DNA from 4 places in the Mesorhizobium sp. B2-3-5 genome. Region 1 is predicted to be linked to each of the others. Evidence: riboswitches for the same ligand, from Rfam matches in the RefSeq annotation. Region 1 holds a riboswitch; each other region holds the start of a gene.
What was found. Region 1 has a riboswitch for cobalamin ahead of bluB (5,6-dimethylbenzimidazole synthase). Riboswitches for the same ligand answer to the same signal wherever they lie in the genome.
Positions count from the first base shown of each region.

Region 1 (7,507 bases):
ATAGCGTTCGTTGCCGGACTTCAACGCGGCCAACGCTTCATCGGGAGGCAACGGCGTCGCAGTGCCCTCGGCCGCACGCGCCGGCCAGACCGCTCCGCCAAAACCGATGGCGACGAGCCCCGCGCCGACCTTTAGGAAATCCCTCCGGCCGACCCCTTCGCCCTCGCAGTCGCTGCACATTGTCCTGCTCCCGCCGCCGGTCCAGCCGATGGCTGGATCCGCGAGCTGAGACTGCTACCAACGAGTTGCATTAGCAAGCGCTAACTCTCGCTCCAGTCCATCCGGGCTACCTGGAAACGACATCAGGCCCCGAATTCCGAGCTTTCGATTCGGACAGGGGCTGAACGGGAAGATCAAGATAGAGCTCGATTCCGATCCTGTCGGAATGGGTCCGGCCGCGCGAAGCCGGAGGCTCCTATTCGGTGTCCGGCAATTCCATGTCGGTGACGACGTTTTCGCCGTTGGTCACGTCATAGGCAATGACGATGTCCATGCCCGGCTTCAGCGAGTCGAGATCGGTCTCGGCGTTCAGCTTGTAGGATTTGCCGTCATCCAACGTCAGGGTCAGCGCGTCCTTGTCGATCTTCTTGATCAAGCCTTCGGTCTGTCCGGCGAAAGCGGCGGTGGAAAGCAGGAGTATGGCGGCAACAGCGCCAATCAGGGTACGCATCATCGTCCTCTTTGGTCATTGCGCCGGCACGGTGGCGGCGGATCCTCAACGGCGAATGGAGCAGAGCAGAAACCAACCGAATGTGTCAAAACTAAATCCGCCAGATCACAGTTTGACCCCTGTGGAAAACGCCAATAGAAGGCAGACTTCAGCCGGCTTCGATGCCGGGCAGGGCACTTTTCCATGTCTCACAATACGTTCGGCCATCTTTTCCGCGTCACCACCTGGGGCGAAAGCCATGGCGCAGCGCTTGGCTGCGTGGTGGATGGCTGTCCGCCGGGCATCCGCTTCACGCGCGACGAAATCCAGGCTGAACTCGACAAGCGCCGGCCCGGCCAGTCGCGTTTTGTCACCCAGCGCCGTGAGCCCGACGAAGTGAAGGTGCTGTCCGGTTTCGTGCTCGACGAGGACGGCGAGACGATGATCACCACCGGCACGCCGGTTTCGATGCTGATCGAAAATGTCGACCAGCGCTCGAAGGACTATGGCGAGATTGCCCGCCAATACCGGCCGGGCCATGCCGACTACACCTATGAGGTCAAATACGGCATACGCGACTATCGCGGCGGCGGCCGTTCCTCGGCCCGCGAGACCGCGGCGCGCGTGGCGGCCGGCGCGCTCGCGCGCAAGGTGGTGCCGGGCATGGTGGTGCGCGGCGCGCTGGTGTCGATGGGCGAAAAGTCGATCGATCGCGCCAACTGGAACTGGAACTTCATCGGCGATGCGCAAAATCCGTTCTTCACGCCCGATCCCGCTTCCGTTCCCGTTTTCACGCAGTATCTGGACGGCATCCGCAAGGCCGGCTCTTCGGTCGGCGCGGTGATCGAGATCGTCGCCGATGGCGTCCCCCCAGGGCTCGGCGCGCCGATCTATGCCAAGCTCGACCAGGACATTGCCTCCGGGCTGATGTCGATCAACGCCGTCAAGGGCGTCGAGATCGGCAACGGCTTCGAGGCCGCCCGCATCACCGGTGAACAGAATGCCGACGAGATGCGCATGGGCAATGACGGCAAGCCGGTCTTCCTGTCCAACAATGCCGGCGGCATCCTCGGCGGCATCTCGACCGGCCAGGCGATCGTCGCCCGTTTCGCCGTCAAGCCGACCTCTTCGATCCTGACGCCGCGTAAGTCGATCGACAAGGACGGCAATGACGTCGAGGTGATGACCAAGGGCCGGCACGACCCATGCGTCGGCATCCGCGCCGTGCCGATCGGCGAGGCGATGGTTGCTTGCGCCATTGCCGATCATTATCTGCGTCATCGGGGACAGACAGGGCAAGGAATAGGCAGTAGGCAGTAGGCAGTACGTCAGCCTGCCTGCCCACATTTTTTCCTTTTCCCTACTGCCTTACTGCCCTATTCCCTACTGCCCTGCGAACGAAGTGAGCGTCCATGCCTTACGACCAGAAGAAGATCGTCGAAGCCATCCGTGCCTTTGAACGCGGCGAGATCGTCGTCGTCATGGACGATGACGGGCGCGAGAACGAGGGCGACTTGATTGTTGCCGCCGTCCACTGCACGCCCGAGAAAATGGCGTTCATCGTGCGCAACACGTCAGGCATCGTCTGCACGCCGATGCCGCGCGAGGAGGCCAAGCGGCTTAACCTTGCGCCGATGGTGGCCGACAACGATTCAGCCCACACAACCGCCTTCACCGTCAGCGTCGATTTCAAGCACGGCACGACAACAGGCATTTCGGCCGACGACCGCACGCTGACCGTGCGCAACCTCGCCAACGGCAATGTCGGTGCCTCCGACTTCGTCCGTCCCGGCCACATCTTCCCGCTGATCGCGCGCGAAGGCGGCGTGCTGATGCGTTCGGGCCATACCGAGGCGGCGGTCGATCTGTGCAAACTCGCCGGCCTGCCGCCGATCGGTGTCATTTCGGAGCTGGTCAATGACGACGGCACCGTCAAGCGCGGCCCGCAGGTCGCGGCCTTCGCCGAGGAACATGGCCTCAAGCAGGTTTCGGTCGCCGATCTCATCGCGTACCGGCAACGCAAGGAAACGCTGGTCGAACGCGTGGCTTGCTCGGAGATCGACACGCTTGGCGGCAAGGCGCAGGTGTTCACCTACACGCTGCCCTGGGACATGATGCATCATGTCGCCGTGGTCTTCGGCGATATCCGCGACGGCGAGGACGTTCCGGTGCGGTTGCATTCCGAAGACGTGGTGACCGACGTGTTCGGCACCAGCCATCGGCTCGACGGCATCATGAAGGCGATGGGCGAGCGCAAGCGCGGTGTAATCGTCTATCTGCGCGAAGGCTCGGTCGGTGTCGCCCATCAGGAGCGCAAGCGCCCTGCGTCAGGTGACCGCGAGGATCACGAAGAGGCGCGCCGGCGCGAAAACGAATGGCGCGAAATCGGCCTCGGTGCGCAGATCCTGAAGGATCTCGGCATTTCCTCGATCAACCTGATCGCCTCGCGCGAGCGCCACTATGTTGGTTTGGAAGGTTTTGGCATCCATATCGCCAAGACCGAGATTCTGTAGTCCACCGAGGGATCGACGCGGCGGAAAGGTCCTGCTGGCAGGTCGCCTGCGTCGGCGATGGACTGAAGCGTCTGCTTGCCTCGTCATCCTCTGGCGAAGCAAGGAGCGAAGCGACGCGGCTCAGACCATCAGGATCCATGCCGCGACTTCGACGCGTTGCCACAATTCTGATCCGCTGTGATCTTCGATTAAGATTACGGCATGGACCCTCGGATCTGCGCTCCGCTTCGCGTCGCTCCGCCCGTGGATGACGACGTCGCGGAGGCCTCGGCCAATTCCGAACGTTTGCGAAACGAGCGGCTGCTCGCTTCTTCTCGTCGCCCCCCGGTTGACAATCTTCGGGGTGAGCGCATCCTTCCCAGCCATCTCTGAGGGGAGATTCGGGGCATGTGGGATTTCGATATCGGCAGGTCGGTGTCCATCATGATGCGGACCTGGCCTTTCATTGTTTTTCGCATGGTCGTCTATTTCGGCATCACGCTGGCCTATATCCTGGCGACCGGCACGGGTGCCTCCGTCGGCTATGGCGTCGGCCATATCTCGACCGATCCCGACGGGCCGCTGTCCTTTGCCCTATGGGGCGGCGTGATCGGCTTTGGCGCCGTCTCGATCGCCGTCTACTGGATCCGCGAATACATCCTCTACGTCGTCAAGGCGGGCCACATCGCCGTCATGGTCCACCTGATCGACGGCCATGATGTTCCCGACGGCAAGAACCAGATCGCCTATGCCAGGCAAGTCGTGACCGAGCGTTTCGCCGAGGCCAACATCCTTTTCGTCGTCGACCAGCTGGTCAAGGGTGCCATTCGCGCCATCACCGGCCTGCTGGGCGGCATCGCCGCCTTCCTGCCCATTCCAGGCCTGAGCGGCCTGGTGTCTTTCATCAACACGGTAATCCGCCTGTCACTCACCTATGTCGACGAGATCATCCTCGGCTACAACATCCGCATCAACTCGTCCTCGCCGTTCGAAACCGCGCGCCAGGGCGTCGTGCTCTACGCCCAGAACGGCAAGACCATGGTCAAGAACGCTGTCTGGCTGGCGGTTATCATGTGGGGCGTGTCGTTCGTGATCTTCCTGCTGATGCTGACCCCGGCCGGCGCCATTCTTTTCCTCATGCCCGGGCAGCTCGCCGGCTGGGCCTTCGTTTTGGCCATCGTCTTCGCCTGGGCCTTCAAGGCGGCGTTCATCGAACCTTTCGCCATCGCGTGCCTGATGCAGGTCTATTTCAAGACCATCGAGGGCCAGGTGCCCGACCCCGCCTGGGACGCCCGGCTGGCCGAAGCTTCGTCGAAGTTCAGGGACCTCAAGGACAAGGCGCTCTCCTCCTTCGGTGGTTCGCACTGGGGCACGGCCGGCGCGACACGCTGATCGGCCGGGCTGGCGGGCATGCCGGCGACGGTGTTGAGGCGCGACACCGCTGATTTGAGCGGAGCCTCGCCCTGGCCGCAAAACGTCTCGCTCATGATCAGTTCGGGCAGCGGCAGCCGCCGCCCCCAGCCATGTGTCTCGAGGTCCGGCTTGGGCGCGAACTCGGAAACACGGCCGACGCAGAGATAGGCGATCGGCGTCACGTGCTCGGGAATGGCCAACAGCCGCTTCAGCGCTTCAGGCTCGATAATGCTGACCCAGCCGACGCCGATGCCTTCGGCCCGCGCCGCCAGCCAGAAATTCTGCACCGCGCAGACCGTGCTGTAGAGATCCATCTCCGGATTATGCCAACGCCCCAGCGGCGAACCTTTCGAGCGCTGGCGGTCGCAGGTGATGCAGATGTTGAGCGCGCTTTCGCAGATGCCTTCCAGCTTGAGCTTGCGGTAGAGCGCCTGCCGCTCTTCCTCGATTGCTGGCAGTTCTTGTTCTCGCGCTGCCAGGAACAGGTCACGCACCTTCTCCCGGCGCGCGGCACCGCGAATGACGATGAAGTTCCATGGCTGCATGAAGCCGACCGATGGCGCGTGATGGGCGGCAAGCAGCAACCGAGCCAGCACCTCGTCGTCGATTGTCTCGGGAGTAAAATGACTGCGAACATCGCGCCTGGTGAACATGGCGCGATAGACAGCGTCGCGCGCCATCTGGTCAAATCCGTCGCCCATAGGAGCGGTCATGGCTTCCGGCATCGCTTGTCCCTTGCGATTGCAATCAATGCCGCCCGCCTGACCATGCGGATGACGATGCCTGCCAGGCCGGTCTTCTGGCTCGGGATCAACCCGCGTCCGGTGCCTTCCCGTCATCGACAGTGGCATTTACCGGCGCGGTCCCCCTTACAGCGTTGGGCACGCCACGGAATTCAACCGTGTTCCCGATTCTCCCGCCAGAGCATTTGCAGCCAAGTGGATTTCACTTGGCGGCTGAAACAAACAGGCCGGCGGGCACCAGGCAGTGGTGGCGACCTTACGCCGAAGCCCCGGCCGCGCCAATCCCCGCAGCGACGCGAATGGACGCAGACGTGATTTTCCCCAGCGATCAAGCCGCAACGCATGGCCATCGCGGCATCGGGGCACTAGATAGGGACCATGGCCACCCGTCTCTACACGCACCCTATCTTCCTTGAACACATCACGCCGCCCGGCCACCCCGAGCGGCCGGACCGCTTGCGCGCCATCGAGCGCGTGCTCGACGACGACGCCTTTGCCGCGCTCGACCGCGTCAAGGCGCCGGAAGGAGATGAAGCCACAATCCTCTACGCGCATCCCGCCGATTTCGTTGCACGCGTGCGCGCCGCCATCCCCGACGAGGGCATCGCCCGCGTCGATGCCGACACCACCGCCAGTCCGAAGAGCTGGCAGGCGGTGATCACCGCGATCGGTGCCGCCAACGCGGCCGTCGACGACGTCTTCACTGGCCGGGCCGACAATGTCTTCGTCGCCGCGCGACCGCCTGGCCACCATGCCGAAAAGACCACCGCCATGGGTTTCTGTTTCTTCAACACGGCGGCGATCGCGGCGCGCTACGCGCAGAAGAAGCATGGCGCCGAGCGGGTCGCCGTCGTCGACTGGGACGTGCATCACGGCAACGGCACGCAGGATATCTTCTGGGACGATCCCTCGGTGCTCTATTGTTCGACGCATCAGATGCCGCTCTATCCAGGCACCGGCGCGAAGAACGAAACCGGCGCCGGCAACATCGTCAACGCGCCTCTGGCGCCGCAGACCGGCAGCGAGGTGTTTCGCGATGCCTTCCTGTCGCGGATCCTGCCGGCGCTCGACAAATTCGCGCCCGATCTGATCATCATTTCGGCCGGCTTCGACGCGCACCACCGCGACCCGCTGGCCGAGATCAATCTGACCGAGGATGATTTCGACTGGGCGACCGGCCAACTGATGCAACGCGCCGCGCGTCACGGCGACAACCGGCTCGTCAGCCTGCTCGAGGGCGGCTACGATCTGCAGGGATTGGCATTTTCGGTCGCCGCCCATGTCGGGCGGCTGATGAAAGGGTGAATAATGGCTGGTGAGACCAATGAAGACGTCAAGGCGATGAGCTTCGAACAGGCACTCGATGCGCTGGAGAAGATCGTCGACGATCTGGAGCGTGGCGACGTGCCGCTCGATCAGTCAATCCGGATCTACGAGCGCGGTGAGGCCCTGAAGGCGCATTGCGACCGGTTGCTGAAGGCCGCGGAGGACAAGGTCGAGAAGATCAGGCTGTCGCGCGACGGAAAGCCGGTCGGAACGGAGCCGCTCGACGCGGACTGAGGCAGGGTCGCGAACGACCATCTTGCTTCACCGGTTTTTAGACACGATCATGATTGAGGATTGACGTCGTCCCGATTGAAACGGCCCCAGGACAAGAGGAGATACGGAAGCGATGTGCAGAAACATCAAGACCCTGTTCAATTTTGACCCGCCGGCAACCAATGATGAGGTTCGCGACGCGGCGCTTCAGTTTGTCCGCAAGCTGAGCGGCACGACGCGGCCTTCGAAGCAGAACCAGCATGCATTCGACCACGCGGTCGAGGCCATCGCGGCATCGGCGCGCGAACTGCTCGATTCCCTCGAAACAAACCAGCATCCGCGCAACCGCGAAGAGGTGGCGGCCAAACTTCGGGCAAAGGCGGCGCTCCGTTTTGCCTGATGCGGCCATGGCGGTCTGGACCGCTGACAAGGAGAGTTCATGAGCTTCTTTCCGGGGAAGGACCCTGAAGCCGGCGATGCCTTTGCCAGCGATCAGATCGAACTGATGGTCATCCCGAACGCCAAGGACATTGGCGGCTTCGAGGTGCGCCGAGCCTTGCCGACCGCCAGGAGGCGTCTGGTCGGCCCATTCATCTTCTTCGACCGCATGGGGCCGGCGATCCTGCGCGCCGGCCAGGCGCTCGATGTCCGTCCCCACCCGCATATCGGCC
Region 1 is NZ_VFVX01000007.1:179,189-186,695, reverse strand. Features, by position in the region: gene FJ958_RS11400 (carbonic anhydrase) at 1-180, opposite strand, end outside; gene FJ958_RS11395 (DUF1344 domain-containing protein) at 416-670, opposite strand; gene aroC (chorismate synthase) at 854-1,969, shown strand; gene ribB (3,4-dihydroxy-2-butanone-4-phosphate synthase) at 2,062-3,162, shown strand; gene FJ958_RS11380 (hypothetical protein) at 3,550-4,533, shown strand; partial or broken gene bluB (5,6-dimethylbenzimidazole synthase) at 4,698-5,207, opposite strand; cobalamin riboswitch at 5,326-5,508, opposite strand; gene FJ958_RS11370 (histone deacetylase family protein) at 5,676-6,602, shown strand; gene FJ958_RS11365 (exodeoxyribonuclease VII small subunit) at 6,606-6,857, shown strand; gene FJ958_RS11360 (DUF2277 domain-containing protein) at 6,970-7,236, shown strand; gene FJ958_RS11355 (pirin family protein) at 7,276-7,507, shown strand, end outside.

Region 2 (7,507 bases), on a different contig from region 1:
CGAGATGTCTCCTGCAGGCGGACAAAAGCTGCTACACGATCGGCAACCTGGGCCACGCGGTCCGGCTCCGGCCGGTTGGCGAAGGCGCGGTGGCCAAGTGCGGGATCGACATCGCTTTCGTCCTTGAAGGAAATGGCGCCGGCGAGGATGCGGCCGTCGAGTTCGGGCAGAACGACATGCATGGCGAGGTCGGCGGGTGCCAGGCCGCGCTGGTTATTTTCCCAAACGTCGCGGCGCGTGCTGGCGACGATGACCTGGAACACAGGGACGCCGGCTCGATCGAACAGGGTTTCGACACCAGGTTCCGCGCCAGACGCGAAAGCGGTCGCGGTGATGATGGCAGCCGGTTTCAGCGTGGCGAGGGCGTTTTCGACGAACGCGAAGGATGCTGGGTCCTTCAGGCTGGAGACGAAGATCGGTACAGGGGTGATGCCGCGCTGCTGCAAGGCGTCGAAAAGCGCATCGATTGGCGCGACATCGGCGGCCAGCAGCATCGAGCGGTAGAAGAGGATGGGCACGATCTTTCCCTCCCCCTCGAGGGGAGGGTGGCCCGCAGGGCCGGGTGGGGTCGGTGCGACTGGATACGGTGTTTCTCGAAGTCGGCGCATTTCACCGGCGACCCCACCCCCGGCCTGCGGCCGGACCCTCCCCTCGAGGGGGAGGGGGACGCCGCACTCGACGACGCCACGTCCTGGCTCGTAGTAACCCGCTTTGGGCACGGTTACCGGCGCGGCTGCTGCTTCATCCTGTCCTGCCAGCCCTGCCAACCTCCGCACCAGCGCGCACATATTGGCCGGGCCGCCCTCGCGGAAATAGCCGAGCAGCGCGTCCAGTTCCGCGCGCGGCAGCGTCGAGGCTTCGATCAGCCGGAGATCCTCGTCGTGGCTTTCACCGGGCAGCAGCGCCAGTTTTATGCCGCGCTCGCGGGCGGTCGCGGCAAGCTGGTCGCAGCCATAGCGCCACCAGTCGTAGCCGCCGAGGATGCGCACCAGGATGATCCTGGCGTGGCGGGCGACGCTGTCGATCCAGAGGTCGACGGACATGGGGTGGCGCAGGTCACGCAGCGCGGCCAGCCGCATCGAGGGCAGGCGGCCGGCATCCGCCTTCCACGCGGCGGCGAGGCCGGCGAGGTCGCTGTCGGTGAAGGACAGGGCCACGATATCCGCCGGCGTCTGCCGCAGATCGACCGGCTCGGCGAGATCGTCGAGCGAGGCGGATGTCGTGGTGAGGATGTGCATCGCGGCCCGTGCCTGAAAATCAGCCGGCGAGTATACGCTCGATCGCAGGGCGGTTCAGCCCCTTGAGGCCGATGACGACGAGACGCGAGCGGCGGTCGTCCTCGGCGGTCCAGGCGCGGTCATAGTAATGGTTGACGCGCGGGCCGACGGCCTGCAGCAAAAGCCGCATCGGCTTGCCGCCGACCTCTACGAAGCCTTTCACGCGCAGCACGTTTTCCTGTTCGGCGGCGGCAGCGACGCGTTTTGCCAGTTCGTCCGGATTGGCGATCGAGGGGATGTCGACAATGAAGGTGTCGAAGTCGTCATGCTCGTGGTCGAATGCGCCGTCGTGATGGGACTTGCGGTTCTCGATGTCGTCCTCTACGGCGAGGCCGAGCCCGAGCAGTACGGAGGGATCGACCTTGCCGTGGGACGTCGGCACGATCTTGACGGCCCGGGCGGAGTGTTCGTTGACGATGGCGTTGGCGCGGGCCGAACCGGCGGCGTCCATCAGGTCACTCTTCGACAGGATGATCAGGTCGGCGCAGGCGATCTGGTCCTCGAACACTTCCTCGACCGGGTCGTCATGGTCGAGGCTGTCATCCCCGGCGCGTTGGGCCTGCAGGGCGTCCATGTCGTTGGCGACGCGGCCTTCGGCCAGTGCGGGGCCGTCGACCACGGCGATCACGCCGTCGACGGTCACGCGGCTCTTCACCGTCGGCCACTGGAAGGCCTGGACCAGCGGCTTCGGCAAAGCGAGGCCGGAGGTTTCGATCAGGATATGGTCGACCCTCGGCGTCAGTGACAGGATCTGGTCGAGTGCCGGTACGAAATCGTCGGCCACGGTGCAACAGATGCAGCCATTGGCCAGTTCGACGATGTTTTCCTCCGGGCAAGTGTCGATGCCGCAGCCCTTGAGGATCTCGCCGTCAATGCCGATGTCGCCGAACTCGTTGACGATAATCGCGATGCGCTTGCCGCCGGCGTTTTCCAGGAGATGGCGGACCAGTGTCGTCTTGCCGGCACCGAGAAAGCCGGTGACGACGGTGCAGGGAACGCGGGAGACGGAAGCGGTCATGGTCAGTCTTTCAGCAGGTCTAGGGGAGGGATGCGGGCAACGAGGCCGCGCTTCAGGGAATCAGGGCGGCCGCGCCAAGGGATGAGGCCGTCGCTCGAGGTGGCGAAGAGTCTGGCGCCGGTAACGAGGTCGGCGCCGCTGCTCGTGGTCAGGTCGCCGAAGACATAGCTCCAGCAGCCGTCGCGCAGGATCGCGGCGCTGAGCCGGCGTTTGCAATTGCCGAGACATTCGACCGTGCGGACGCGGACGTTCTCGGATGCTGCCGCGCGGCGCGTGTCCTGCGCCAGCGATTCGCCGGCGCGGGGATGGGCGTCGGAGCCGGTTTCGTCGCGGCAGGACGCGCAGACGATGACGGTGACGTCGGACAAGGCGTCGCCATTGGCGGAAGATATATCCGCTGCACCAGCCGAAAAACTGCCGTTATGGTCCAAAAACCGGGCTCCTTGCCCGGAAACCCGCCGGGCGATCGGATTCTTCTGTCGCAGACGGCAGGTCTCCTGGCTCGCGGGTCATCGCCTTGGTTAGCCGCCTTCCCGGGAACTCCCAGTGGCTTTCGGCCTTGGCTCTTCGCTTACAGTTGCGGGGACAGCCGCGGATTTGAGACCGAAATCCCGCACCGCATTCCCTCTTAGCCCCAGCCGTTGCGGGCAGGGGACCGTCTGGACGGGATTTAGGCTTTTGCAGGCAGCGGTGTCAACGCGCGGCTACGACATGGCGATGTCGGCCAGCGCCGGGCCTAGATCGCCGGCAGGCGTCACTTCCATTCGTTCAAGCTCGAGCCAGCCTTGCATCTGTTTCAATTCGTCGAAGAGCTGGGCGGCTGTTTCAGGCGGCGCTCCGGGCTCGGCGTAGGCCGCGTGGACGCGCAGCACGCTTGCCGGCCGGTCGGCTCTCAGGTCGACGCGAGCGACGATCCTGTCGCCAAGCAGGAAGGGCAGGACATAGTAGCCGTACTGGCGTTTTTCGGCAGGGGTGTAGATTTCGATGCGGTAATGGAAATCGAATAGCCGCTCGGTGCGCGAGCGTTCGAAGACGACGGGGTCGAAAGGCGCCAGCAAGGCGCGCGCTTCGATCTTGCGGGGCAAACGGGCGTCCTTATAGAGGTAAGCCGGCTTGTTCCAGCCCTCGACACGCACCGGCAGCAACTCGCCCAACTCGGCCAGTTCCTCCAGCCGGCCTTTCATGTCGGCGGGCGACAGACGGAAATAGTCGCGCAGGTCCCCGGCTGTAGCCACCCCATGGGCGCGGGCTGAAATGCGCAGCAATTCGCGATGCGCGTCCTCGGCAGCGGGCACCGGCAAATCGAGGATCGCCTGCGGCAGCACGCGTTCGGGCAGGTCATAGAAGCGCTCGAAGCCGCGGCGGTGCGCGGTGGTGATGCGGCCGGCCCAGAACAGCCATTCGAAGGCATGCTTGGCATGGCTCCAGCCCCACCAGCCGCCGGAACCTTTCTGGCCTTCAAGCGCCGAGGCGGCGATCGGGCCGCGATCGGCGACTTCCCGATAGATCTCTTCGATGTAGGCGGCGTGCTCGCGGCCCCATTTGGCGAGGCCCAGATACATTTCGTCGCCTTGCTCGGCGCGCTGCATGCGCCAGCGCATCAAGGGGTATGTCTCGACCGGCAGGAACGAGGCTTCATGCGCCCAGTATTCGAACACCATGCGCTTGCGCGTCACGGCGGCATTGTCGAGGAGCGCGAGCGGGTAGGGGCCAAGCCGCGAATAGAGCGGCATATAGTGCGCGCGCACCACCGCGCTGACGGAATCGATCTGCAGCAGGCCGGTGCGGGAAAGAACCCGGGCGAAGTGGCGGCGGTCTGGCGTGCCATTCGGGCGAGGATCGAGAAACCCCTGGGCGGCGAGTGCAACGCGCCGAGCGGCGGCAAGCGAGATCTTTTCCTTCATGCAGGTGTCACTCTGAGGGCGATTTATGGCGGTTCAGACCGGTGATTCCAGCCCATGCTAGCAGGGTTTTGGCGGCAACCATGTCAGGAGATAAAAGTGGAGTAGAACGCGAAGGAAATCAAACAGGAGCGCATCGGACCAGTTTCTCCTGTAATGCCGTCCAGGTCGGCGTTTTGAACAAGGTTTGACTTGCTTCGCTGGAAGTGCTGCGCTAACCCTCGCCGCGTTGCAGCATGGGCCCCTCTTAAAACGGTTCAGCGGTTAAACTGTCACGCTTCCGCATTAAGGTCCGGTGCTGTAACAAAAGTGGATTGGCGCCAACGGAAAGCCGCTGCATGAACGCACTTCTCAGTTCGTACCTGCCCATCGTCCTGTTCATCGGCGTGGCATTGGTCGTCGGCCTGGCGCTGCTGGCCGCACCGTTCCTGGTGGCCTACCGCAACCCCGATCCTGAAAAGCTTTCCGCCTACGAGTGCGGTTTCAACTCGTTCGACGACGCCCGCATGAAATTCGACATCCGTTTCTACCTGGTGTCGATCCTGTTCATCATCTTCGACCTGGAAGTGGCCTTCCTGTTTCCCTGGGCGGTGTCGTTCTCGAAGATCGGCATGCTCGGCTTCTGGTCGATGATGGTGTTTTTGGCAGTGCTGACCATCGGCTTTGCCTATGAATGGAAAAAAGGAGCGCTGGAATGGGATTGAACGACAGTTCAGGCACCCTCGTCGCGCCGAAGCCCAAGGGCATCATCGATCCCAACACCGGCAGGCCGGTGGGAGAGGACGATCCCTTTTTCCTCGAAATCAACAATGAGCTCGCCGACAAGGGTTTTCTGGTCACCTCGACAGAGGCGCTGATCACCTGGGCGCGCAGCGGCTCGCTGATGTTCATGACCTTCGGCCTCGCCTGCTGCGCGGTCGAGATGATCCACACCTCGATGCCGCGCTATGACTCGGAGCGGTTCGGCGTGGCGCCGCGCGCGTCTCCGCGCCAGTCCGACATCATGATCGTCGCCGGCACGCTGACCAACAAGATGGCGCCGGCGCTGCGCAAGGTCTACGACCAGATGCCGGAGCCGCGCTACGTCATCTCGATGGGCTCGTGCGCCAATGGCGGCGGCTATTATCACTATTCCTATTCGGTGGTGCGTGGCTGCGACCGCGTCGTGCCGGTCGACATCTATGTGCCCGGCTGCCCGCCGAGCGCCGAAGCACTGCTCTACGGCATTCTTCTCCTGCAGAAGAAAATCCGCCGCACCGGCACGATCGAACGGTAAATCCATGGCCGCATCACTGAGCGAACTGTCGAGCTATCTCGGCGAGAAACTGAGCGGACGGATCTCGGACGCGGTGTTCGCCTATGGCGAACTCACCATCCATGTCGAACCTCGCGACCTGGTCGACGTGATGACTTTCCTGCGTGACGATGCGCGCTGCCAGTTCATCTCGATCATCGATGTCTGTGGCGCCGACTATCCGTCGCGAGCCAAACGCTTCGACGTCGTCTACCATCTGCTGTCGCCGAAACAGAATGTGCGCATCCGCGTCAAGGTGCAGGCCGACGAGGAGACGATGGTGCCGTCGATCACCGGCGTCTATCCCGGCGCCGACTGGTTCGAGCGCGAGACCTACGATCTCTATGGCGTGCTGTTCTCGGGCCATCCGGACCTGCGCCGCCTGCTGACCGACTATGGTTTCGAAGGCCATCCGCTGCGCAAGGATTTCCCGCTGACCGGCTTTGTCGAGGTTCGCTACGACGACGAGGCCAAGCGCGTCATCTACGAGCCGGTCGAGCTCAAGCAAGAATTCCGCAATTTCGATTTTTTGTCCCCTTGGGAAGGCACCGATTATGTGCTGCCCGGGGACGAAAAAGCGAAGCAGTGAGTAGGGAAGTAGTCAGTAGTCGGTGGGGAAGAATTGGAGCAACGGATCGAATCTTATCGCGACTTGAAGGTGTGGCAATCGGCGATGGCACTCGCAGAAGACTGTTATCGCTTCACCAGAGAGTTTCCGAAGGAGGAGATCTACGGCATGACCTCGCAGATGCGCCGATCGGCGGTTTCGATCGCGGCCAACATCGCAGAGGGCTACGGTCGGGAAAACAGAGGTTCGTTCGTTCAATTTTTGCGCATGGCGCAGGGTTCGTTGAAGGAACTGGAAACGCACATATTGCTGGCAGGCCGGGTTGGCTTGTTAGAAAAAGACAACGAGATTGAACTGCTGCTGCGATGCGAAGAGATTGGAAAGATGACGAGATCTCTCATTCGCACAGTGCAGGCCAAGCAGGCGGAATGAAGTAGGCATTGAGATTGATGGTCACTACTCACTACTCACTACTGACTCGTCGCCAGAGGCGCCAGAATGGCTGAAACCTCCGTCCGCAATTTCAACATCAACTTCGGCCCGCAGCATCCGGCCGCACACGGCGTTTTGCGCCTCGTGCTGGAGCTTGACGGGGAAGTGGTCGATCGCGTCGATCCGCATATCGGGTTGCTGCACCGCGGCACCGAGAAGCTGATCGAGGCCAAGACCTACCTGCAGGCGGTGCCCTATCTCGACCGGCTGGATTATTGCGCGCCGATGAACCAGGAGCATGCCTTCGCGCTTGCCGCCGAGCGCCTGCTCGGCATCGACGTGCCGAAGCGTGGCCAGCTGATCCGCGTGCTCTATTGCGAAATCGGCCGCATCATGTCGCACATCCTCAATGTGACGACGCAGGCGATGGACGTCGGCGCTCTGACGCCGCCGCTGTGGGGTTTCGTCGAGCGTGAAAAGCTGATGGTATTCTATGAGCGGGCTTCCGGCTCGCGGATGCATGCGGCCTATTTCCGTCCCGGCGGCGTCCATCAGGACCTGCCGCAGAAGCTGGTCGAGGATATCGGCAAGTGGATCGATCCGTTCCTGAAGTCGATCGACGACCTTGATGCACTGCTCACCGGCAACCGCATCTTCAAGCAGCGCAATGTCGATATCGGTACGGTTTCGCTGGCCGACGCCTGGGCCTGGGGCTTTTCGGGCGTGATGGTGCGCGGTTCGGGCGCGGCGTGGGATCTGCGCAAATCGCAGCCCTATGAATGCTATTCGGAAATGGATTTCGACATTCCGATCGGCAAGAACGGCGACTGTTTCGACCGCTACCTCGTGCGCATGGAAGAGATGCGCCAGTCGGCCCGGATCATGCGCCAGTGCGTCGATCTGCTGCTCGGCAAGGAGAGCGCCGGTCCGGTGTCGAACCTCGACGGCAAGGTGGTGCCGCCGAAGCGCGCGGCGATGAAGCGCTCGATGGAAGCGCTGATCCATCACTTCAAACTC
Region 2 is NZ_VFVX01000009.1:16,391-23,897, reverse strand. Features, by position in the region: gene FJ958_RS12935 (cobaltochelatase subunit CobN) at 1-1,238, opposite strand, end outside; gene cobW (cobalamin biosynthesis protein CobW) at 1,258-2,295, opposite strand; gene FJ958_RS12925 (DUF1636 family protein) at 2,298-2,726, opposite strand; cobalamin riboswitch at 2,765-2,970, opposite strand; gene FJ958_RS12920 (winged helix-turn-helix domain-containing protein) at 3,000-4,199, opposite strand; gene FJ958_RS12915 (NADH-quinone oxidoreductase subunit A) at 4,535-4,900, shown strand; gene FJ958_RS12910 (NADH-quinone oxidoreductase subunit B) at 4,891-5,472, shown strand; gene FJ958_RS12905 (NADH-quinone oxidoreductase subunit C) at 5,477-6,079, shown strand; gene FJ958_RS12900 (four helix bundle protein) at 6,113-6,490, shown strand; gene FJ958_RS12895 (NADH-quinone oxidoreductase subunit D) at 6,557-7,507, shown strand, end outside.
Region 2: it holds a riboswitch for cobalamin, as region 1 does, so the genes downstream of both, FJ958_RS12925 (DUF1636 family protein) here and bluB (5,6-dimethylbenzimidazole synthase) in region 1, are expected to answer to the same signal.

Region 3 (7,507 bases), on a different contig from region 1:
AGACACCCGATGTCGCGGGAGAGCTCTCGAGATACGCGAGCTGTCTTTCGATCTTGCTCGGCAGCCACAGATCGTCGGCATCGAGCGTCGCGGCGAATGGCGTCGTCAGCGCCGCCATGCCGCGGGTCGTGGCGCTGCCAGGCCCGGCATTCTCCTGCCGCAGCAGGCGCACCGGCATGCCGAGCGCATCGATCACGCCGGCAAGATTTCCCGGATCGGTTGAGGCCTTGAACCGATTACGCCTCGATTTCCAACGCCGACAGCGGCTTGGAGCAACAGGCCAGGATGAAGCCGTCATCGATCTCATGATCGAGGATGCCGCCATTGTGGCTCATCTCCACATCGCCGTAGACTTTCTTGACCTTGCAGGTTCCACACAGGCCGAATTCGCAGGCCGCGGGTATCCGCACGCCCCAGGCGCGCGCCGTCTGCAGCACGGTCTGGCCGGCGACACATTCGGCATCGACGTCCGAAAGCGCGAAGCGGATCGCTGTCGCGGCTTCGACGGGAACAGGGGCGCCGTCCTGTGCGGGCGACGCGAACGGCGCCGGGATTTCCTCCACCACCGGCGCGGCGAAGCTCTCCTGGTGGTATTTCGTCATGTCGAAGCCGGCGCCTTCCAGCATGCCGCGCACGGCCCGCATGAAAGGGTCGGGACCGCAGCAGAATATCTCGCGTTCGCGGAAATCGGGCGCCAGCAGCGGCAGCCTTATGGCATCGATACGGCCCATATGGCCGTACCAGCCCTCACGGCTTGAGCGCTCCTCGATCATGAAGCCGAGCGACAGGCCGGGCATATGGCCGCCGAGCAGTTCGAGTTCCTTGCGGAAGATGATCTCTTCGGGGCGCCGCGCGCAGTTGACGAAGCCGACATCGGTCCATGGCGCGCAGTCGTTCAGCCAGCGCAGCATCGACATCATCGGCGTCACGCCCGAGCCGGCCGAGATGAACAGATATTTTGCCGCCGGATGGCTGTGCAGCGAGAAATCGCCGGCCGGCCCATAGGCCTTGACGTGCGATCCGGGCCTCAGATTGTCGAACATCCAGCGCGTACCGATGCTGCCGGCTTGCGCCTTCACCGTCACGGCGATCGAGAACGGCCTCGATGGCGACGATGACAATGTATAGGTGCGCATCAGCGGCCCGTCGGCTGTCGGCAGTTCCAGCGTCACGAACTGGCCCGGCTTGTAGCGGAACCAGGTCTGGTTGTCGGAGCGGAAGGTGAAGGTCTTGACGTCAGGAGACTCGTCGCTGACGCCGGTCACTTCCAGCACCTGGAGCCTGTCGTTCCATGGCGCCATCTGGTCGAGATGGCGGTAAAGGCCAAGATCAGTCATCGCGTTCATCCCTTGGCCTCTCAGGCGACACTGCGGAGCGCTGGTCGACCATCCTCGGCGAGGCGCGGACCAATGAAGCGCGCATACCAGTCGACGAACTGGATCACGCCGCCCTCATGCAGCTCCGAATACGGGCCTGGTTCGTAGGCCGGCGACAGAATGCCGAAGGCGTTTTCCTCGACGATACGGCGATCCTGATCGTTGGTCTCGGTCCACACATGGATGAGTTCGGCGAGATCGTAATCGACGCCCTCGACCGCATCCTTATGCACCAGCCATTTCGTCGTCACCGCGGTTTCCGTGGCACTGATCGGCAGCACGCGGAAGGTGACGGCATGGTCGATCAGGATATGGTTCCAGGTCGTCGGATAGTGATAGTGCATCAGGGTGCCGATGCGGTCGGCCGAGACGCTGTCGGAGAGGTTCTTCTTCACCGCCCGCTTGCCGTTCATCGTGTAGCTGACCGCATCGCGCAGCAGCGGCGCGCGCGTGGCGCGATATTGCCCGGCCGGGTCGATACGGAACTTGCTCGCCAGGCCCGCCGCCTCGCATTTCGCCCAGTGCGCCAGCATTTCCGGATCGCTGTCGGCGCCCTGTACACCGGTCACGGTCGGCGCCTCCGGGAAGGTCTTGCAAAGCTCCGGATGGTTGCCGGCGCAATGGTAGCACTCGCGGTTGTTTTCCCAGACCAGCTTCCAGTTGCCCTTCTCGATGATGGTGCTCTCGAAGGCGATCCTTGCTTCGCTCAGCCGGTGCGGCTTGAGATAGGGTTCGATCATCGCCCGCATCGGTGCGAAGTCGGCGGGCTCCTTGGCCAGGCAGATGAAGATGTAGCCGGCCACGCTCTCGCAGGCGACCGGCTTCAGGCCGAACTGGCTTTTGTCGAAGCCGTCGGCCATCTGGCGGGCGAACAGCAGGCGGCCGTCGAGCTCGTAGGTCCACTGGTGATAGGGGCAGACCAGTTTGGCGGCCAAGCCCTTGTCGGTGTTGCAGACGCGGCTGCCGCGATGGCGGCAGGAGTTGTGGAAGGCATTGATCTTGCCCTGCTGGTCGCGCACCAGCACGACCGGATAGTCGCCGATCTGCACGGTGATGAAGCTTCCCGGCTTCGGCAATTCGCAATCATGGCCGATGAACAGCCAGTCGCGATACCAGATCAGCTCCATGTCGAGCTTGAAGTAGTCCGGGTCGGTGTAGAAGGGCTGTTCCAGCGAAAAGCCCTCTCTGCGGCTGTTCAAGAGCCTCAGCATATCGATGCGCACATCCATGTCCTGTCCTCGCATTCAAGGACTGAACCGGAGGGGAAGAGAGGAAGGATGGGACGCAGGCCGGTAAAAGCGCCGGACATGCACTATCCGCCCCTTGACCGCCCGCCGCGATCAGTCGAGTTCAAATATCTCGGGCTGGTTTCCGGGCTCTGGAGTGTCCTTGCGGACTGTCGCGACACCTTCCCAGGCTTTCGCCCAGTGGTCTCCCGTTGCGACTTGAACTCCACCACCGTTGCGGGGGCAGCGCCGGACTTTGACCGGCTTCCCAATTCTCCGCCCCGTCGTCACGAAGCGGCACCTGAGATGACATGATCTAACCACGACAGCGCTTGCGACATCGGCATGAAAGCGACATCGCATCCATGTGGCGCGACACGCATGCGCAACGAGCTGGTCGCGAACAGCGGCAGCGAGAATCATGGCGGTGACGGCGCGCCGGGCGCCGGGAGTCGGCCCCGATTGGGAGCAAAAAAGGGTTACGGTTTCGAAAAGTGACTATTAGCAGATTCTAAAATCGAACCGAACGGTTCGTTTCTGTTGACGGTGCGTGCAGGACGGTGTGAACGCTGAGCCTCCGATACAGTCGGTGATGGCGGCGCCGATTTTAATTAACACTTTGATATTGCATGGAAAAAAATCTTATGTGGGGGATCTTGGTACAATTTCAAGTGGTGGATTCATGGTCCACGTTGAACATCTTCGTGATTGGAAACGGCTAGCTGGCTCTCCCACATCGGGGTCGTCCGAACGACGCGATTTTAATCCCAAGACACGCCGCTAGACGGACGGAAAAATACTGGAGTACCAAAAAATGAAAAAGATTGTCCTCACTGCCGCCGCCTTTCTGGCCATTTCCGGCAGCGCCTTCGCTGGTAGCGACAACTATGGTTCGAAGGCCCCCGCGGCCACCGCTGTCGACAGCTCCTACACCGCTTCGGTCAAGAAGTCGGAACCGGCTGCCCAGACGCCCATCCACGGTTCTGACCGCAACCTGTTCGGTAACAACTAACAGTCGATCTCCAGCAGGCGGCGGGTTTTGACTCGCCGTCCTGGCGACACTCGAAGAATTCAGGAGACTTGAAATGAAGAAGATCGCTCTTGCTGCCGTCGCCATTCTGGCCATTTCCGGCAGCGCTTTCGCCGGCAGTGACAATTATGGCTCGAATGGCGCCAGCCAGCCGGCCGCCACGTCCACCGACACCTCATATACCGCTTCGATCAAGAAGTCCGAACCGGCGGCTCAGACGCCCACGCACGGTGCTGACCGCAACCTGTTCGGCAACAACTAACTTTCCGACATCAGGCGGCGGCAAGCCCGCCGCCTGAGTTGGAATATACCGGAGTACCCGAAATGAAAAAGATTGTTCTACCGCCGCCGCACTTCTGATTGCCGCCGGCAGCGCCTATGCGGCCAACGACAATGTTGGCGGCACCGACATCAACAAGCAGGCGACGACCGCCAACATAGACGCTTCGCATACCGGCTCGATCCGCAACGAAGAGTCGCCTGTCTACAAACTGCTCAATTCGTCGGGTGACGTCCAGAAGTCCGCCCCACAGGGCAGCGACCGGAACCTCTTCGGCCGTTAATAGCTGATGTGGAATACAAAAAGAGCCGCAGGCCGATGCCCGCGGCTCTTTTTCATCACCAGAACCTGTTTCAGGCCGCCTTTGCCTCTATCTCGTGAAGCGCGAAGGAGCGGCCGTCCGCGTCGAAGATATGAAGGTCGCCGGCATCGGCGGTCAGCCGCAGCGTCGAGCCGCGCTTGACCTCGACATTGCCAGGCAGCTTGGTCACCAGCGGCAGGTCGGCCCTGCCGATGTCGACATAGACCAGCTGGACCTCGCCGAGCTGTTCGACATAATCGACCGTCCCCTCGAACAGATAGTCCGTGCCGCCGGCGATCGCGAGATCTTCCGGCCGTACGCCGAAGCTTACCGCCGCTCCCTTCGCAGATGCCGGCGTTGCGATCGGCACTGTCGCCTTGCGGCCGCCGACATGGCTAACGACGGTTGGGCTGCCGGTCCTGTCGACGGTCGCCGGCAGGATGTTCATGGCCGGCGAGCCGATGAACTGGGCGACGAACAGATTGCCGGGCCTCTTGTAGAGTTCCATCGGTGTTCCGACCTGCTCGATATGGCCCTCCTTCAGCACCACGATACGGTCGGCCAGCGTCATCGCCTCGACCTGGTCGTGGGTGACGTAGATCATGGTCGTCTTGGGCATCGATTCCTTGAGCTTGGCGATCTCGATACGCGTGGCGACACGCAGCGCCGCGTCAAGGTTCGACAGCGGCTCGTCGAACAGGAACACTTTCGGATTGCGCACGATGGCGCGGCCGATGGCGACGCGCTGACGCTGACCGCCCGACATCGCCTTGGGCAGACGGTCGAGATATTTGGTCAGCTGCAGGATTTCCGCAGCCTGGCGCACGCGCTTGTCGATCTCGGCCTTGCTTTCCTTGCCGATCTTCATCGAGAACGCCATGTTGTCGTAGACGGTCATGTGCGGATAGAGCGCGTAGGACTGGAACACCATGGCGATGCCCCGCTTCGACGGCGGCACGTCGTTGACCACCTCGCCGTCGATCTTGAGCTCACCCGAGGTGATCTCCTCCAGCCCGGCGATGGAACGCAGCAAGGTCGACTTGCCGCAGCCCGACGGGCCGACGAAGACGATGAACTCGCCCGATTTGATGTCGAGGTCGATGCCGTGGAGAATGTTGAGATTGCCGTAGGACTTCTTCACCTGTCTCAGCGTGACATCGGCCATGATTTTCTCCCAGTGATTTGAAATTCAGTCTGTGCGCCCGAACCAGGCGCCGTAGCCGCCGAGGCGGATGGTGCCTGCGTCCGCCTTCCCGGAAAATCCGTGTCCCGGCAAAGGTTGCAGCGATCCGCCGCCAAGGTCAACCTCGGCCGGCTTGGCGCTCAGATTGAAGACACAGACGATCTGCTCATAGCCCGCCCGGCGCTTGAAGGCGACGGTGTCGCCCTGGCTTTCGATGAAATTGATATCGCCCTTGGCCAGCGCCGGATGGGCGCGACGGAAGGCGAGAAAGCGCCGGTAGTGCTCGAGCAGTGACGTGTCGTCGCCCTGCTGCACGTTGACCGCCTGCGACAGATGCTTGGCCGGCACCGGCAGCCAGGGCTTTGCCTGGGAGAATCCGCCGTTCTTGGCGCTGCCGTCCCACACCATGGGCGTGCGGCAGCCGTCACGGCCCTTGAATTCCGGCCAGAAGCGGATGCCATAGGGATCCTGCAGATCCTCGAAGCGCAGATCGGCCTCGCCGAGCCCCAGCTCTTCGCCCTGGTAGATGCAGACCGAGCCGCGCAGCGACATCAGCAATGCCGAAATGACCTTGAGATAGGCGATCGGGTCAGCCTCATTGGCGGCCCAGCGCGAGGCCGGGCGCATCACGTCATGGTTGGAAAACGCCCAGCACGACCAGCCGTCGCTGGCGACCTTGCCGAAGGCTTCCAATACCGAGCGGACCTTGGCGGCGCTGATCTTTTCAGGCGCCAGGAAGTCGAAGGAATAGCACATGTGCACGCGCTTGCCGCCAGCGGTGTAGGCCGCGACCACTTCCAGCCCGCGCTGCGAATCGCCGACTTCGCCGACAGCGGCGGTTGCCGGATATTCGTCGAGCAAGGCGCGGAAGCGCTCGAGGAAACCGAGGTTTTCCGGGCGGCTCTTGTCGTAGATATGGTCCTGGTAATTGTAGGGATTGACCGCCGGCGCGGTCTGGTCGTTACGCTCCTCGGGCGGCAGCGGCGGATTGTTCTCCAGCCCCTGGCTGTGGAAATAGAAATTGATGGTGTCGAGGCGGAAGCCGTCGACGCCGCGCTCCAGCCAGAAGCGGGTGACGTCGAGCAGCGCGTCCTGGACCTCATGGTTGTGGAAGTTGAGATCCGGCTGCTCGGCGAGGAAGTTGTGCAGGTAGTATTGCTGGCGGCTGGTGTCCCACTGCCAGGCCGATCCGCCGAAGATCGACAGCCAGTTGTTGGGTGGCGTGCCGTCGGGTCTGGCGTCCGCCCAGACATACCAGTCCGCCTTGGGATTGGTGCGGCTCGACCGGCTCTCCTTGAACCACGGGTGGATGTCGGCGGTGTGCGACAGCACCTCGTCGATCATCACCTTGAGGCCCAGCCGGTGCGCTTCCGCAACCAGCGCATCGAAATCGGCAAGCGTGCCGAACATCGGGTCGACGTCGCAATAGTCCGACACGTCGTAGCCGAAATCCTTCATCGGCGATTTGAAGAAGGGCGAAATCCATATGGCGTCCGCGCCAAGCGCGGCGATGTAGGGAAGGCGCCGCACTATGCCTTTCAGGTCGCCGATGCCGTCGCCGTCGGAGTCCTGGTAGGAGCGCGGATAGATCTGGTAGATGACCGCGCCACGCCACCAGTCACGGTCGATGGCGGGATCTGGTCTCGAAGTCGCCTTCAAAGCCGATTGCATTGTCTCAACCTCCTTTCACCGAGCCGGCCAGCAGCCCGCGGACGAAATAGCGCTGCAAGGAGAAGAAGACGATCAGCGGCACGATGATGGTAATGAAGGCCGATGTCGTCAGGATCTCCCAATTGCCGCCGCGTGAGCCGAGCAGCGCATTGAGCTTGGCCGTCAGCACGATCTGGTCGGGCGCCGTACCGAGGAAAACCATCGCCACCAAGAGATCGTTCCATACCCACAGGAATTGGAAGATGGCGAACGAGGCAAGCACCGGGAAAGACAGCGGCAGCACGATCTTGACGAAGATCTCGAAGTCGCTCGCGCCGTCGATGCGCGCCGATTCCATGATCTCACGCGGCAGGCCGGCAATGTAGCTGCGCAACAGGTAGATGGCGAAGGGCAGGCCGAAGCCGGTATGCGCCAGCCAGATGCCGAGATAGGTCTTAGAC
Region 3 is NZ_VFVX01000013.1:81,855-89,361, forward strand. Features, by position in the region: gene FJ958_RS16850 (glycosyltransferase family A protein) at 1-196, opposite strand, end outside; gene FJ958_RS16855 (hybrid-cluster NAD(P)-dependent oxidoreductase) at 237-1,337, opposite strand; gene FJ958_RS16860 (aromatic ring-hydroxylating dioxygenase subunit alpha) at 1,358-2,605, opposite strand; cobalamin riboswitch at 2,721-2,922, opposite strand; gene FJ958_RS16865 (DUF680 domain-containing protein) at 3,417-3,614, shown strand; gene FJ958_RS16870 (DUF680 domain-containing protein) at 3,688-3,894, shown strand; gene FJ958_RS16875 (DUF680 domain-containing protein) at 3,938-4,195, shown strand; gene ugpC (sn-glycerol-3-phosphate ABC transporter ATP-binding protein UgpC) at 4,266-5,378, opposite strand; gene FJ958_RS16885 (alpha-glucosidase family protein) at 5,403-7,067, opposite strand; gene FJ958_RS16890 (carbohydrate ABC transporter permease) at 7,072-7,507, opposite strand, start outside.
Region 3: it holds a riboswitch for cobalamin, as region 1 does, so the genes downstream of both, FJ958_RS16860 (aromatic ring-hydroxylating dioxygenase subunit alpha) here and bluB (5,6-dimethylbenzimidazole synthase) in region 1, are expected to answer to the same signal.

Region 4 (7,507 bases), on a different contig from region 1:
CTTGCGATCAGACGCAAATGCAAGGGGCCGGCCAGCGGCCGCGACAAATGCGGGATCATCAATCCGACAAAGCCGATGACGCCGGCGACCGAGACCAGGATTGCCGTCGAGAAGGCGGCGACGAGGAATGTCGCCCTGCGCATCCTTGCCACGGGCACACCAAGGCTTTCGGCGGCACTTTCACCAGCCAGGAAGGCGTCCAGCCTGCGATGGTTCCACAGCCCGTAAATCGCAATCGTGCCGGCCCCCAACGCGCCCAGCCACACATTGTCCCAGCGCGCCAGCCCAAGCCCGCCCATCGTCCAGAACAGCACCGAATGGGCCGCGCGCTGGTCTCCGGCAAAGACCAGGTAGTTGGTCAACGCCGTGAACATGAAGGAGACGGCAAGCCCGGCGAGGATCAAGCGTTCCGGGCCCTGCCCCCTTACCCGCGCGACCAGCAGCAGCACGATGCCCGCTGCCAGTATGCCGCCGGTGAAGGCCGCGATCGGCAAGGTCCAGATGCCGAAACTGTCACCAAAGACGGTGATGACGGAAACCGCGCCCGCGGCGGCCCCCGAAGACAGGCCGAACAGGAAGGGATCGGCGAGATCGTTACGCGTCACCGTCTGCAGCAACGCGCCGACCATGCCGAGGCCCGCGCCGACACAGACTGCCAGGATCGTGCGCGGCAGCCGCAGATCGACGACGATCTTGCCAACCGGGCCCGACACCTGATGTTCATTTAACCCAACGGCATGGCCAAGTGCGGCAATGACGTCGGTCAGCGGTATCAGCGTCGAACCATAGGCGATCGACAGCAGCACGAGAGCGACGGTCGCCACCGCGCCCGCCGCCATGGCCAGCGGGAATGCCTTGTGCCCTGAGAGCGCGCCGGATTTGTGCTTCAGGGCGAGATGCATCAGAACGCTTCCGGATGCATCGCCCTGGAGATCTTGCCGATCGCTTCGATGTTTGCCGGTCCGGGCGTGAGTTCGGCATAGCGCAGGGCCACGAAACGCTCGTTCTTGACCGCATCCGTCTCTTTCATCGCCGGATGGGCCTTGAGGAAGTCGAGGAGCTTCTTGTAGCCGCCACCGTCCTGGTAGTCGAGCAGGATGAGGAATTGCGGATTGCGCGACGCCACCGTTTCCCAGTCGGTGTTGCCCCAGCTTGTGTCCATGTCGGCCATGATGTTGTCGCCGCCGGCTGCCGTGATCATGGCGCTGGGGATGGCGAATTTTCCGGCGGTGAATGGCTTGTCCTCGCCGGAATCGTAGAGGAATACCCGTGTTCCCTTGCGATCGCCGACCTTGGCGGTGATGTCAGCGAGTTGGCTCTTCCAGCCGGCAACGAGCTTCTCCGCCTCGGCCTCCTTGCCGAAGATCTTGCCCAGTTTTTCGACATCGCCGTAGAGAAGGTCCATCGAGGCGGCGGGCCGGTTCTTGTCGAGATGGACGCAGCTTTCCGTCAGCACCAGCGTCTTGATGCCGTGTGGCGCGAGCGTGTCGGGCGTCACATCGCCGCCCGGCTTCATGCCATAGTACCAGCCGGCGAAGAAGAAATCAGGCTCGACCGCTACGAGATTTTCGAGCGTCGGGTATTTTGGCGCCAGTTCCGGAATTGAACCCTGCTCGGCCTTGAATTCGGGGCCCACCTTATACCATCCGGTGATGCCGGTCAGGCCGACGATCGACGGCTGCAGCTTCAGCGCGAAGGCCATCTCCGCCATGTTGAGATCGTGAATGACGGCGCGTTTGGGCGGCGCATCGAAGGTCAGCGGTTTGCCGCAACTGTCGACGGTGACCGGGAAGGCGAAAGCTGCCGAGGCCAGCAGCGAGAAGACGAGCGACAAGGCGAGGCGTTTCACGATTTTTGCTCCTTGGTTGAACTGTGTCGGATGAAAGTCGGTTTCGGTCAGGAAGGCGCGGCACGGTTCGGAACATCGAACACGGTCAGTTCGCGATCCTCGGTGGGATGGCGCAGGCGAAACACGTCGACGCCGAAAATCTCGCGGATCAGTTGTTGCGTCAGCGCTTCGCGGGGCGCCGCCAGCGCATGCAGCCGGGCCTCGTTCATCACCGCGACCCTGGTGGCGAAGGGCGCCACCAGGGCCAGATCGTGCAGCACCGCGATCACCGTCATGCCGAAGCCAGCAACGAGTTCGAGCAGTTCCGCGCGGGCGCGTGGGTCCAGATGGTTGGTCGGCTCGTCGAGAAACAACACTTTCGGTTCCTGGGCGATGGCGCGTGCGAGCTGAGCGCGTTGGCGCTCGCCGCCCGACAGCGAGCCAATGGTGCGTCCAAGCAGCGGCAGCAGGCCGGTCCGTCGCAGCGCGTCCACGACAATGTCGCGTTCCTCGCTCCTGTGCCTCAGGCCGGCATGCGGAACGCGGCCAAGCTCGACATAGTCGATCACCGCCAGCCGCGGATCCGGCTGGTCGGTCTGGCCGACGACGGCGATGTGCAGGGCCCGCTCGGCGGCCGATATCCTGTCGAGGCGGCGGCCGCCAAGCTTTACCTCTCCGGAACTTGGCCTGAGCATGCCCGACAACATGCGCAGCAGTGTGGTCTTGCCGGCACCGTTGGGACCGATGATGGCGAGGCGATCGCCGACAGCCATGGACAGGCTGACCGCATGGACCAGAGCCCGGCCATTCGCCACCGCGCCCAGATCGCGCGCTTCGAGAAGCGGCACTGTCATCGGCTGTCCTCCGAAGGCTTGCCCGGTCCGGGGATGCGGGCCAGCGTCTTGCCGGCCAGCCGCGGCGGACGTTGTCCGGCATTGCACCAGCCATCGGCGAGCGAGGCGTAGAGTCTGGCAAATCGCACGAGATCGCCGGCATCGGCTTCCGCATCGATGGACCCGAAGAGATAGGCTGCCTTGCCGGGCGCCTGGAAGGCCACCGCGAGCGGCCGTGCACAGCCCGCCATGCAAGCCACGCCCTCGACCATGAAACCCTGCGCTACAACTGGCTCGATGTGGGCCGAGAGCCGGGAGCGCAAATCGGCGCACAAAGCTTCGCCCGACCTGGTCCCTGTCGGGATGTCGCGGCAAAGCGTGCATACGACGATACGGTGAATACGATCGATGGCGGCGCCCAACTTTCCGTCTTTCTCGATTGGCGACGGAAGGATGTTGGCGGTCGGTCGACAGACCGACGTCCACGTCTCCTCCCGGCACACCCCGTCCGGTCAACTCTGTAATGGCAGGTCTCCTGGCTCGCGGGTCTCGGCGCAATCCTGCCTTCCCAGCCTTGCCGGCCAGTGGCATTTTGGATCTCGCTCACCGCTTACAGTTGCGGGGGCAGCCACGGCCTCGATCCGAGGCGGATCTCACCGTGTTCCCTTTTCACCCCTCGCCTTTCGACTCGGGGACCATCACCATTCCACCCTAGTTTTCCCCAGATTGCTTCGCAACGGATTTCTCGGTCGCCACGATCGGAGCCGAAGCCGCGTGCGACCACACACCCCTTTATGTAATAACATAACGTACTAGTGCATGAGGCCCAGCGCTGTCAAGCGATGGCTGTCAGCCATTGTCGAGCGGATTGCGCGGAGTGCGCAATTTCGATCAAATTGGCCGAGAGCGGAAAGCCAGATGATTTCAGGTCGACTCGACCTGAAATCTGAATCCGCCTCTAATCAAAGAGATAGAGCATGACGTCGTCTGAAAACCGCTTCACACTTTTCGGCATCACGCTCTGGCGGAAGATAACAAATCAAGATTCCAGTTCTGACCAACCAGATCCTTGCCGAAGGAATGGTGAGGTTCTTCCTCGATCAGTTTGAAGCCGGCGGCCTGGTAGATATGCCGGGCAGCGGCGAGAATGTCGTTTGTCCACAAGGTCAGCGTCTTGTATCCCCTGGCGCGGGCAAAGCCGATGCATTCCTCCACCAGTCGCTTGCCGATGCCGAGGCCACGCGCCGAATGTTCGACATAGAGCAGACGCAGCTTCGCCACCTGATCCGACTTGCGTACGACGAAGACCGAGCCGACGACCTCGCCTTCCCGCTCGGCGATCCAGCTGCGCTCCCATTTCGGATCGTAGGATTTCACGAACGCCGCGAGGATTTCGGCGACCAGCGCCTCGTAGGTTTCGTCCCAGCCATAGTCCTGGGCATAGAGCAGTCCTTGCCGGCGAGTGACCCAGCCGATGTCGCCGATCTGCAGCGGCCTCAACAGATAGGGGATCCTCGGCTCGGCATTTTCGCCGAGCAGACGCTGCACCGTCTGCATGGATTTGACCAGCCGGTCCTGCTCCGACGCGGGCAGTCGATCAAGCAGGGCCCGGACCTGATCGTGCGAATCCTTGTTCAGCGGTGCGAAGGCTTTCCTGCCCGCCTGCGTCAGCGCAATCGACGATTGCCGGGCGTCCGAAACCAGCGTCGACCTGGAGATGAGGTGAAGGCGCTCGAACTTTTTCAGCAAACGGCTGACATAGCCGGCGTCGAGACCGAGATCGCGTCCGAGGTCGGTCGCGGTCAGGCCGTCGCGATGCGCCAATTCGTAGAGCACACGCGCCTCGGTCAGGGAGAAGGCGCTTTTCAGCAACCCTTCGTCGAGCAGCCCGATCTGGCGGGTGTAGAAGCGGTTGAAAGCCCGCACCGCGTCGATTCGCTCCTTGTTGGGCGCATCATTGCCGGACTGATGGTGAACCGTCATGGACATCCCCTGTCTTCACAGGATCAATCATTTACTTGACTTAGTCAAGTATCTCCGACATGTTCACATCGTCGGCAACACCGGCCAACGATCCACAATCCTGCCGCCGGATAGCACCGCGATCGGCCCGAACTGCTGCAGCACTGCTTCGCTCTGCGTCGGCCGCAAGAACGCGTAGTCGCCTGGCCTGATGACCGTATCGGCAGGCAGGCCCATGAACTGCTGCAACCGATGGCAACAGGCGGGAGCGGCGATCCTGGCCGGTTGCTGGTCTATCTCGCCCGACGAATGAGGCCCTCGAAGCCGTCGGCCAGATCGGAGGCGCCGGCCGCGAACATCTTCACGAGGTTTTGGGGACGGCCGGGAGTCTTGTTGGCGTCGAGTAGGATGGCCCTGCCCTCGTGCAGGACGAAATCGAATTTCCCGTAGTCAAAGCCCAGCTCACGTCGCCGCTCGCGCATTTCGTCGGGAACAGGGACGGGTTCACGTCGAAACGTTTGCGATGCCTTGACCAGGCTGTTTGGCGAGACATAGCGGGTGCAGCGCTCCCGCTCTCCGCAAAACACCCAGAAGCGCACCGCGAAGCCGTCGGGTTCTGTTTCCGGAATGAACTTTTCCACCACCAGGTCATCGCATTCGAAGATGTCGTCCGGAACCTCGCCAAGAGAACCATAGACCTCATAAGGCCGCGCAGCCTGCAGATGCGGAAAAGGCGGCGGTTTGCCCGCGCGCTTCGATCGCCGGTTGAGGAGTATCTCCGGAATGCCCTGATTGTTGAGGTTGCTTTTGACAATGACCGGGCCCTGCCAGGCGTCCCCTTCGGTTATCAAGGCGCCGCTGATTAGCCGTTTGGATATATCGGCCGCGCCGACGTTGAGGCAAAATGGAAAACCCCGCGCATAGTCGACGTAATCGGCGGACGTTGTCGTCGCATCGACATGCAGAACCGCGATGTCGGCACCGTGTGTCTTTGACGGTCCCTGCTGAATCCGGACTGAATGGCCGCGGCTTTTTAGTTGCTCCAGGACATCGAAAAGCAAATAGGGGCTGCCCCTGCGCAACATGAGGTTGCGCTTGCCCAGGAACCGGTCATGTTCATGCGTTATGACGGTGACACGCGCCATGGCCATACCCTTGGCTTACACGCCCGCTTCTATTAAGCGGCTCTAATCAATCGACGCCAGACTTTCTTGGGCTCCAAGAGGTTTGAATGACCAATCATTGGGACAATTATCATCGGCATTGGAAGCTCCTGGATGCCCCGCTGCGGCCGACCCCGGAAACCGTCGGCATATTCGATCGCGAACTTGATCTAAAGGATGCCGATGTCCTCCTCCTCGGTGTGACCCCTGAACTGGCAGTCCTGGGCAGATCGATGGTCGCGATCGATCAATCGGCAAGCATGATTTCGGGCGTATGGGCCGGCGACAACGCCTCGCGAAAGGCGATGGCCGGCAACTGGCTCGACCTCCCCGCGGAACGGGCAAGTTTCGACGCGGTTATCGGTGACGGATGCCTGTCGGCGGTCGATTCCAAGGCGGCACGCGGTCTGCTGTTCGGTGAGATCGCAAGAGTGCTGAAGCCTGGCAGGCGTGCGGCGATCCGCGTTTTTGCGCGGCCGGAAACGGCGGATGACCTGCGCGGCGTCCACGCCCTGGTGTTGGCCGGCGGGGTCGAGAATTTCCACGCACTCAAATGGCGGATTGCGATGGCGTGCACGACGCACGACTGCGACAATACCGTCGATGTCCAGGCAATCCGCACGGCGTTCGACCGGTTGTTTCCGGATCGCGAGGCTCTTGCTGCCCAGACGGGATGGAGCATGGCGTCCATCAACACGATCGACGTCTATGCGGGCTCCGAAACGAGGTACAGTTTCGCGACGCTGGCCACGTTGGTGGATGAAGCGAGTGGCTGGTTCTACGAGGTGCGTATCGTGCCGAGCGGCAGCTATCCGCTGGCGGAACGTTGCCCGCTTCTGGTCTTCGGTTCGGCCAAGCTTCGGTAAGTTCACCATCATGATGGAAAGAGGCACTCCGCGCGCCTTGACTCTCGCCAACCAGCGGCCTATCTCAGCGCCACGTTAGCACTCGCCCTTGGTGAGTGCTAACTACAGGTCCGGCGCCGCCGGACTTTGTTGTTGTCCGGCTTCGCCGGATGGAGGAACTGTTTCTCACCGTTCTCATCGAGGAAGAAAAAATGGCAAAGTCGAAGTTCCGCCCGCTTCATGACCGCGTGGTCGTTCGCCGGGTCGAATCCGAATCCAAGACCGCCGGCGGGATCATCATCCCTGATACGGCGAAGGAAAAGCCGCAGGAAGGCGAGATCATCGCCGTCGGCTCCGGCGCCCGCGACGAAAGCGGCAAGCTCGTTCCGCTGGACGTCAAGGCTGGCGACCGCATCCTGTTCGGCAAGTGGTCGGGCACGGAAGTCAAGCTCAATGGCGAAGACCTTCTGATCATGAAGGAATCCGACATTATGGGCATCATCGGCTGATTATCGGCCTTCCCGTCAACTGAATCTTGAATCTTCGGGCTCGATCCGAGCCCCTGCCAGGAGTTAAACATGGCTGCCAAAGACGTAAAATTCTCCCGTGATGCCCGCGAGCGCATGCTGCGCGGTGTCAACATCCTCGCCGACGCGGTGAAGGTCACGCTCGGCCCCAAGGGCCGCAACGTCGTCATCGACAAGTCGTTCGGCGCCCCGCGCATCACCAAGGACGGCGTCACCGTCGCCAAGGAAATCGAGCTTGAGGACAAGTTCGAGAACATGGGCGCGCAGATGGTCCGCGAAGTTGCTTCGAAGACCAACGACATCGCCGGCGACGGCACCACGACCGCGACCGTTCTGGCTCAGTCGATCG
Region 4 is NZ_VFVX01000001.1:173,799-181,305, reverse strand. Features, by position in the region: gene FJ958_RS00975 (iron ABC transporter permease) at 1-902, opposite strand, end outside; gene FJ958_RS00970 (ABC transporter substrate-binding protein) at 902-1,849, opposite strand; gene FJ958_RS00965 (ABC transporter ATP-binding protein) at 1,897-2,682, opposite strand; gene FJ958_RS00960 (DUF1636 family protein) at 2,679-3,164, opposite strand; cobalamin riboswitch at 3,169-3,376, opposite strand; gene FJ958_RS00955 (helix-turn-helix domain-containing GNAT family N-acetyltransferase) at 3,676-4,644, opposite strand; partial or broken gene FJ958_RS00950 (DSD1 family PLP-dependent enzyme) at 4,708-4,869, opposite strand; gene FJ958_RS00945 (hypothetical protein) at 4,917-5,768, opposite strand; gene FJ958_RS00940 (class I SAM-dependent methyltransferase) at 5,855-6,652, shown strand; gene groES (co-chaperone GroES) at 6,844-7,140, shown strand; gene groL (chaperonin GroEL) at 7,210-7,507, shown strand, end outside.
Region 4: it holds a riboswitch for cobalamin, as region 1 does, so the genes downstream of both, FJ958_RS00960 (DUF1636 family protein) here and bluB (5,6-dimethylbenzimidazole synthase) in region 1, are expected to answer to the same signal.